One region of the Streptomyces sp. NPDC090442 genome, then DNA from elsewhere that is predicted to be linked to it. Evidence: riboswitches for the same ligand, from Rfam matches in the RefSeq annotation. Region 1 holds a riboswitch; each other region holds the start of a gene.
What was found. A riboswitch is a leader RNA that binds a small molecule or an ion and turns the genes downstream of it on or off. The one in region 1 is predicted to bind cyclic di-AMP.

Region 1 (2,191 bases):
GTCCGGGTGCAGGCACAGTCCGGCCGACGTCCCGACCTCCAGGAGGGCCAGGGGCTGCGGCAGACGGGCCAGCAGCGGCAACAGTGCGGCACAGCGGGCCGGTTCGTTGGTCTGGGTGGCGCGCCGCATGATCACCTGGCGGACCTCGTCCCAGTGCCGGATCGTCCACTCGCGCCAGCGCCCGTACGCCGCCGCGCCGCGCGGCCCCAACTCCGCGTGCGGGCCGTCCAGATAGCGCACCGCGGCGAGCAGGAGGTTCGGCTGCTGCTTGGCGCCGGCCGGCAGCGAACCCGCCAGCAGTTCGCAGAACTCGTCGTCCTGGCCGATCCGGGCGGTCAGCTCCTCGTGCGCCTCGGACCGCCCGCGCGCCTGCTGCCAGGAGAACTCCCGGTACCGTTCCGCCACTTCCCGCGGGGTGTTGACGACGTTTCCGGTGTTCGCAACGTTGACGACCATGGGGCGACGTTATCGCCCTCACCCTCCGTGACCGCGAGGCGTCCCTCTGCATAACAAGTCGCGCACAATCGTCGCGAGATCGTTTGGCGCGATGGCGCCAACTCACCCTGGTTCGGGATGGCTTGAGGGGAAACGTTCCCGCCGGGGTCGCTGTGAAGGCCGGGCGGAACCCTTGTGGATTCATGGGAACGCTTGGATTTCCGTCGTCGTCTCTATTACTGTCCGATAACGGAGCGCGGTCGTCCCAGCCGTCGCAAGTGGCGGCACCGTGCGCCGACGCCGAATCCCGTACGCGCTTTTTCCGCACGCCCAGAACGACCCCGACCCGTCCCGCACGAGCCGGCCGCCGCCCTGCTCGACCGTGTCCCCGACCCGCGTCGCGCCGCCCGGATCGACCGGTTTGGTGGATGCCCGTCGGATCCGCCTGGAATTGCTGGGAATTGAGCGGAGGGAACCGGGGAACCACCCTCTTGGGGTGAATCGGGCGCTTCCCGCCAGGAGGCGTTCGTAGGAGACCTTCCTGCTCCGAACCCGTCAGCTAACCCGGTAGGCGAGAAGGAAGGAAAGGAGAGCGCCCCCGTGGCGTCCAACAGGCCCGCCCCTCACGCTCCATCCGGCTATGGCCTCGGTGGCCCCGCCGACTTCAGCGGCACGATCGGCTTCGGCCTCGGCCTCGGCGGCCCCGCCGGGCACGTTGCCTCCGGTGGTGTTGGTGTGGATGTTCCGGGTGGGGGTGGCGATTTCGTTGATGCCGCCGCTTCGCCCGCTTCCCCTGCTACCACCGTTTCCGCTGCTTCCGTTGCTTCTTCCGCCTACGAGGCGATGCCCCAGCAGGGAATGCCCCACCAGGGGCCGACCCCCGAGTGGCCGGCCCATGAGGACGTCGGCCAGGGCGGGTTGGCCGGTGGTGAGTCGGTGCACGGTCTCCAAGGGGGCGGTACCGGGGGCGCGTGGGGCACGGGTGACGAGAGGGGCGTCGATGAGGCGGATCTCGACGGAGCCGGCGCCGACGACGAGGACCTCCGTTCGATGCGCGGCAAGCACCGGGTGGCCAGGCAGCGCAGCGTCGGTCTGGCGCGCGGCGGTACGGCCCTGGGCGTCGGCGTGATCGCGGCGGTCGGAGCGAGCGGGGTGGCCGCGGCCGAGGGCCGGCCGCCGGCGCCGATCTCGATGCCCGATCCCGGTGGGACGGCCGAGGACGCCGCCGTGGACGCCCCGAAGGCCCCGGTGGCCGCCGCCGCGACCACCGCCACGGACGCCTTCGCTTCCGCCGCTCACGGCGCGCGGGCCGGCGGCGCCCCGGCGGAAGCCGCCCAGGGCGCGGGCGCGGCCGAGGCGCTGCGCAACCGCATCCTCCAGCAGGGCGGCGTCCGCCCGGCAGACGCCCAGGCCGACGCCCGAGCCGGTGCCCAACAGGGCGGCCCCGAGGGGCCGGAGGCCGCGGGAACGGCCGCGCCCCCGGAGGGCGCGCCGCAGACGTCAGAGGCGCCGCAGAAGCCCGGGGCGGAGGAGACGCCCGGGACTGAGGAGACGGCGGGGACGGAGTCGGAGGAGGCACCGGCCGCCGCACAGGCGCCGGAGGCGGACGCGAAGACCACCCAGGCCACGGAGGCTCCCCAAGCCGCCGAGACCGCGGAGGCCCACCAGGCCACTCGGACCTCTCAGGAACCGGCGGCCCCGGCCGCCCCGGACGCCAAGCCCGCCACCCCGGAAGCCGACCAACCCGCCCGCCCCG
Region 2 (2,191 bases), on a different contig from region 1:
GCCCGCTCCGTGGGACGAAAAAACCCAACAAGCAGGCCGAACTCCCAGTTCACGGGAGGTTTCCGGGCGTTGTTCGCTATGCGGGTAACGCCGCGCCGGGCCGTCTGACGGCACCGGGAACGGCGCGCGTCAGCGGGGGGCTCGGGCGCGGCGCGGCACGGCGCAGGGGCGCCTGGACGTAAGAAGCCCCGCCGCGGCGCGCTCGGGGGGACGCGCCGGGGCGGGGCAGCTTTCGCGGGCGGCTCAGATGCTGAGCTTCTGGCCCGGGAAGATCAGGTTGGGGTTGCCGCCGACGACGGACTTGTTGGCGGCGTAGAGCGCCTTCCAGTTGGTGCCGTGCGCCTTGGCGATCTTGGCGAGGGTGTCGCCCGACTTCACGGTGTAGGTGTCACCGGAGCGGTGCGACTGCTGCGGGGCCGGCTGGGTCTTCTCGACCTTCTCGCGGACCGGGGCGGACTTCTTCTTGGTGGTGCCCTCGGTCTGCTTGCGGGTCTCGGAGGTGCCCTGGCTCTTCTTGACCGTGGCGCCACCGGAGGTGTCGACGTTGGCGGCCGGGCCACCGGCGGTCAGGTTGCCGGCGCCGGCGCAGGACCAGGCACCCGGGCCCTGGATGGCGAGCAGCTTCTCGGCGACGGCGATCTGCTGGGCCTTGGTGGCCAGGTCGGCGCGGGCCGCGTACTGGGTGCCACCGGCGGCGGCCCAGCTGGAGTTGGAGAACTGCAGGCCACCGTAGTAGCCGTTACCGGTGTTGATCGACCAGTTGCCACCGGACTCGCACTGGGCGACCTTGTCCCAGGTGGCGACCGAAGCGGCGGAAGCGGAGGTGGCGCCCATCAGCGGGACGGCGACGGCGGCGCCGGCGACACCGGCCAGGGTGGCGACGCGGACGGCCTTGGAGCTGCGGCGGTGCTTGCCCTTGTTGATCAGCATCGTGCGTTCGTTTCCTCACCGACGCCTACGAGGTGAGCTGTCGGGTTCGGGCCGTGTGAGCTGCCCGGCCGCGTGTGCTGCACACACGGCTTCACCCCAAGCCGGTTGACCCGCTTTCACGGGTGGGGCCGGCACTTACCTTGGGTCCCCCGCTCCTGCCTTCGGCGCTTGCGCGTCGTCGTCCTCCGACCGCCGGCAGGATTCGGCGAGCGATCGAAGGGCCCGCTTTGGCGAGCGGTCCTGACCGTAAGCAAATCCCTGTTGGTGTTCAAACCCCATCTTCTGAACCAAGTTGACCGTTTTTGATCATCAGGGGGGACATTTCCGCAGGTGGACCCCGGTATCGAAACGGGGGACGGGACCCGGCCCATCCCTCGCAACGAGAGCCATATCTCACTTTTACGAAACCGCCCCGAACCGGCGGTAACTACCCCTGCGCCCGCCCGAGATCGAGCAGTTGACCAGGAAGGATGAGGTCCGCGTCGGAGCCGATGACGTCACGGTTGCGGTCGTAGAGCGCGGGCCAGCCGCCCGGCAGGTCGTGGCGCTCGGCGATGACTGACAGGTTGTCACCTGGGCGTACGCGGTAGTCGCCGGCGCCCGCCGGGGGCGTGCGGTGCGCCGCCCCGCCGCGCGAGGCGTGCCGGCCGCTGCCACCGTCCCGCTCGTCACCGGAGCCCGCACCGTCGCCCGGCGCACCGCGGTGCTTGCCAGCGGCGGGCGGCGTACCGGGGTCGACGGAGCCGGACGGACCGGCCGGGTCGTCCGGCGACGCGGACGGGGGCGAGGACGGGACCCCGGGGGCGGACGGGGTCGCGTCCGACGGGTCGGTGGAGGGCCGCCCGGACGGCGAGCCCGACGGCTCCTCGGTCGGCTTCTCGGACGGCTTCCCGGAAGCGGAGGGGGACGGAGTGGCCGACGGCGATCCGGACGGCGACGCGGAGTCCGTGGGGCTTGTGGGGTTCTCGGTGCCTGTGGCGCCCGTGGGGTCCGTCGGGTCCTGGCTCGCCGAAGGGGCGCCCGGGGTATCGGAGTCGGAGTCCGACCCGGGGTCGGCGTCACTGCCGGACGGGGTGGGCGTCGCGGTGCCCGGCCCCGCGTGGCCCGACCTCCCCGTCGCGCCGGACGGGTCGCCGGCGGCCGGGTCGTCGGCCGAGGGGTCGTGCGTGGGGCGCGGGGTGGGCCGGCTGGTGCTGCCCGGATCGACGCCCGGCTTGCGGCCGCCCTTCGTCAGCCCGGCGTCCACCGCGCAGCTCGGGAA
Region 3 (2,191 bases), on a different contig from region 1:
GGTTGGTGTCCTGGTACTCGTCGACGAGGACGTGGCGGAAGCGGCGGCGGTAGTGCTCGGCGACGTCGGGGAACGCCTGGAGCAGGTGGACCGTCGTCATGATGATGTCGTCGAAGTCCAGGGCGTTGGCCTCGCGCAGCCGCGCCTGGTACATCGCGTACGCCTGGGCCAGGGTCTTCTCGAACCCGTCGGCCGCCGTCCCGGCGAAGGTCTCCTCGTCGATGAGCTCGTTCTTGAGGTTGGAGATCTTGGCGCTGAAGGACTTGGGCGGGAAGCGCTTGGGGTCCAGGTCCAGATCGCGGCAGACCAGGGCCATCAGGCGCTTGGAGTCGGCCGCGTCGTAGATCGAGAAGGACGACGTGAAGCCGAGCCGCTTGGACTCCCGGCGCAGTATCCGCACGCAGGCGCTGTGGAAGGTGGAGACCCACATGGCGTTGGCCCGCGGACCGACCAGGTCCTCGACGCGCTCCTTCATCTCGCCCGCGGCCTTGTTGGTGAAGGTGATCGCGAGGATCTGGCCGGGGTGGACGTGGCGCTCGGCGAGCAGGTGGGCGATGCGGTGGGTGAGCACCCGGGTCTTGCCGGAGCCGGCGCCGGCGACGATCAGCAGCGGGCTGCCGCTGTGCACCACGGCGGCCTTCTGCTGGTCGTTGAGGCCCTCCAGGAGCGCCGCCGGGTCGATGGCCGGGCGGGCGGCACCGTCGCGGTAGTACGGCTGCCGGGGCGCGGGCGCGTCGAACTTCCCGCCGAAGAGGTCGGCGGGCATCTCGTCCGGGACCGGGCCGTGCTCGTCCTCGGGCGGCGGCGGGGGTTCCTCGTCCGGGGGGCCGAGGTCCGCCAGGAAGCTGTCGTCAAAGAGGCTGCTCATCGCCCACCGAGTCTAGGCCGCCGCACTGACAACCGGTCCCGAAGCGGCGGATTGCCCGGTACCGCCTTGGTCGGGGCGTCATCTGCGCGGCCGGGGACGCCTCGTGGGCCCTCCGCGTTCAGGTCACGAAAAGGTTTCGGGCATATCGAACACCTGCCTTCACAGGAGCCACACGAGTTGGCTACGGTCTCGCTCAAGGCAGCCCGCCGTCCCCGCGGACGACAGCGTCCGCACGGGCCGCCTCCGCCGAGTCCGGCCTGCCGCGAAGGCAATCCGGAGCCGGGGACCCACAAGCAACACCGGGGTGAATCGACCGGGGCGGCCGTCGCCAGGCGGACGCACCGGCCGTAGGGCAAGCCTTCCGTCAGCAGACCGCCCGAACCCGACAGCTAACCCGGTAGGCGGTCCACGGAAGGAGTCGCCGGCCTTGGCGTCCCATCGCAAGCCGCGCACCCCCATACTTGCCACGCCCGGCGGCCGTCGTACGGCCACCGGGCTGACCACGGCCGCACTGGCCTCGGTCACCCTGCTCTCGCAGACCGCGAACGCCGCCCCGAAGGCGCCCCAGCCGACCGTCGAAGAGGTCAAGCAGCAGGTCGACGACCTGTACCAGCAGGCCGAGGTCGCCACCCAGAAGTACAACGCCGCCAAGGAGAAGGCCGACAGCGGGCAGCGCACGGTGAACCGCCTGATCGACGAGGCGGCCCGGCGCGCGGAGCAGATGAACGAGTCCCGGCGGCGGCTGGGTTCGTTCGCGTCGGCGCAGTACCAGAGCGGCGGGATCAACCCGACCGCCCAACTGATGCTCGCCAAGGACCCGCAGCAGTTCGTCGACCGCAACCACCTGATGCAGCAACTGACCGGCCGGCAGAAGCAGGTGGTCACCGACTACCAGGAGCAGGCCGCGGCGGCCACCCGCCAACGGGCCGAGGCCACGCAGAGCCTCACGGACCTCCAGCACGCGCAGACGTCCCTGAAGGAGACCAAGCGCAACGTCCAGGCCAAGCTGGCCGAGGCGCGGCAACTGCTCTCCCGGCTGACCGCGCAGGAGAAGGCGCGGCTGGCCGAACTGGAGCGCCAGAAGGAGGCCGCGGCCGAGCGCAAGGCCGAGGAGCAGGCCCGCAAGGAGGCCGAGAAGCGGCGGCAGCATCCCGGCGGCTCCGACCAGAACACCGGCGGCGGCACCTCGTCCGGCGGCGGCGCCTCGGACGGCGGCTCGTCCAGCACCAAGGCCCAGAAGGCACTCGCCTTCGCCCGCTCCCAGATGGGCAAGCCCTACGTCTGGGGCGCCACCGGGCCCAACTCCTACGACTGCTCGGGCCT
Region 4 (2,191 bases), on a different contig from region 1:
GGTGGTACGCCGGGCGGCGGCGCGGGCGGCGCCCAGCGGCTCCATGAGGGCTCGCATGTCGAGGAGGTCGGCGGCCTCCTGCTCGGTGAGCTCGGCGACGCAGGCGCCCGCGTGGTGGCGGGAGGTGACGAAACCTTCGGACTGGAGGGTGCGCAGCGCTTCCCTCACCGGCACCCGGGAGACGCCGTACCGCGCGGCGAGAATGTCCTCGATCAGCCGGCTCCCCGGCGCGAGCAGACCGGAGACGATATCGTCCCGAATCGCCGTACACACCGCGTGCGCGGAAATGTGGCTTCGCATCGTCCGTGCCTCCGCCGTAATCCCCGAAAGACGTCGCCGCTCGGCGACATTCCTCGACCCTATTCGACACCGACGGATTCTCCCGCGGAATGTCGTGAATTCATCGGCACTTTTCGGACGATGCGAGCCGGGAACCTGGCAGGTGGGCCGACGGCGGCGGCCCTACGGAAACGGCGGAGCCCCGGCCCGCCAGGTGGCGGGCCGGGGCTCCAGGGGGACGGTGCTGCGGCGGAGAGGTCGGGGAAGGTCAGACGCTGACGCCGTGCGCGCGGAGGTAGGCGACCGGGTCGATGTCCGAGCCGTAGTCGGGGCCGGTCCGGGCCTCGAAGTGGAGGTGCGGGCCGGTGGTGTTTCCGGTGTTGCCCGAGAGGGCTATCTGCTGCCCCGGGGTGACGGACTGCCCGACCGTCACCCCGATCGAGGAGAGGTGGCCGTACTGGGTGTAGGTGCCGTCGTTCATCCGGATCACGATGTTGTTGCCGTACGCGCCGCCCCAGCCGGCCTCGACGACGGTGCCGGCACCCACGGCGTGAACCTGCGTCCCGTAGGCGGCGTGGAAGTCGATGCCGGTGTGGCTGCCCGAGGACCACAGACCGCTGGACGCCTTGTACGCGGTGGAGACGTAGGAATCGGCCACGGGAGCGACGAAGGTGTTGAGGCGCTTGCGCTCGGCCTCGCGGGCGGCGCGCAGCTTGGCCGCACGCTCCTCGTCGGCCTTCTTCTTGGCCATCTCGGCCAGCCGCTTGGCCTCGACCTCGGCCTTCGCCCTGGCCTCGGCGGCCTCGGCGGCCGCCTGCTGCGTGTCCGCCTGGGCCTCGATCCGGACGGCGAGTTCGTCACCGAGCTCGACGGCGTGCTGGAGGCCGGTGTCGTGGGCGGTCGGCTCGCCCGTGGCGGCCAGCGCGGGCGACGCCACGGAAGCGACGACTCCGGAGGCCGCGAGGGTGGCTATGCCGGCGAGGTTGCGGGTCGTGCGAGCGGTGCGGCTCGCACGGCGGTGCTTCCCGGTGGCACGGGTGAACGCCATGTACTGGCTGGTCCTTTCCTTCCCTCTCGCCTACCGGGTTAGCTGACGGGTTCGGAGCAGGAAGGTCTCCTACGGGCTCCTCCGGAGAGGAGACCGATTCACCCCAGGGGACATGTGGGTCCCCGGCTCCCCTGGCTCGCGCCGTACGGGGACTCGGCGATGACTGCTCGGTGCCACTGTTGTGGCGGAGTTGTGACGAACAGCCGGACCGACGCTAAACGGGGCAACTTTCAATCGGCAAACAGAACTGGAGTTTTGTGCGACACGCCACACTCGAATCGGGCAACCGAGGCAACCCGGCAGGCGACGCCACCCGTCCGCGGGCCCGGGCCCGTAGGGGCGGCGGAGCAACGCGCACCAGTTGGGCGGGCGGGAACACGGTGCACACGCACAGCGGCTCCCGTGGCAAGTCGCTGCCACGGGAGCCGCTTTGTCGATAAGTGACGAGACGTCGAGTGACATGCCGTCACGCGGCTGAGGTCAGCCGCTGACGACGGTCACCTCGCCGATGCCCAACGCCTTGACGGGCTCGGCGATCTGCGCCGCGTCGCCCACCAGGACCGTCACCAGCCGGTCCGCCGGGAAGGCGTTGACGACCGCCGCGGTCGCCTCGACCGTGCCGGTCTCCGCGAGCCGGACGTACAACTGCGCCTGGTAGTCGTCCGGGAGCTGCTGCTCCACCTGGTCGGCCAGGGTCCCCGCGACCGCGGCGGCGGTCTCGTACTTGAGCGGGGCCACGCCGACGAGGTTCTGCACGGCGACGTCGCGCTCGGCGTCGGTCAGCCCCTCGGCCGCGAGGGTGCGCAGCACCGTCCACAGGTCCTGGAGGGCCGGACCGGTGGAGGCGGTGTCCACCGACCCGCT

Region 2: another riboswitch for cyclic di-AMP. It lies ahead of ACIQU6_RS14470 (transglycosylase family protein); the one in region 1 lies ahead of ACIQU6_RS24495 (peptidoglycan DD-metalloendopeptidase family protein).
Region 3: another riboswitch for cyclic di-AMP. It lies ahead of ACIQU6_RS21270 (NlpC/P60 family protein); the one in region 1 lies ahead of ACIQU6_RS24495 (peptidoglycan DD-metalloendopeptidase family protein).
Region 4: another riboswitch for cyclic di-AMP. It lies ahead of ACIQU6_RS26250 (M23 family metallopeptidase); the one in region 1 lies ahead of ACIQU6_RS24495 (peptidoglycan DD-metalloendopeptidase family protein).

Annotation. Positions count from the first base shown of each region.
Region 1 covers NZ_JBIVXW010000035.1:81,989-84,179, forward strand. The annotation lists gene ACIQU6_RS24490 (DUF2332 domain-containing protein) at 1-456, opposite strand, end outside; cyclic di-AMP (ydaO/yuaA leader) riboswitch at 868-1,024, shown strand; gene ACIQU6_RS24495 (peptidoglycan DD-metalloendopeptidase family protein) at 1,279-2,191, shown strand, end outside.
Region 2 covers NZ_JBIVXW010000017.1:12,443-14,633, forward strand. The annotation lists gene ACIQU6_RS14470 (transglycosylase family protein) at 244-930, opposite strand; cyclic di-AMP (ydaO/yuaA leader) riboswitch at 938-1,107, opposite strand; gene ACIQU6_RS14475 (transglycosylase family protein) at 1,358-2,191, opposite strand, start outside.
Region 3 covers NZ_JBIVXW010000029.1:55,661-57,851, reverse strand. The annotation lists gene pcrA (DNA helicase PcrA) at 1-868, opposite strand, end outside; cyclic di-AMP (ydaO/yuaA leader) riboswitch at 1,103-1,288, shown strand; gene ACIQU6_RS21270 (NlpC/P60 family protein) at 1,296-2,191, shown strand, end outside.
Region 4 covers NZ_JBIVXW010000040.1:4,367-6,557, forward strand. The annotation lists gene ACIQU6_RS26245 (GntR family transcriptional regulator) at 1-300, opposite strand, end outside; gene ACIQU6_RS26250 (M23 family metallopeptidase) at 548-1,327, opposite strand; cyclic di-AMP (ydaO/yuaA leader) riboswitch at 1,340-1,496, opposite strand; gene ACIQU6_RS26255 (M16 family metallopeptidase) at 1,808-2,191, opposite strand, start outside.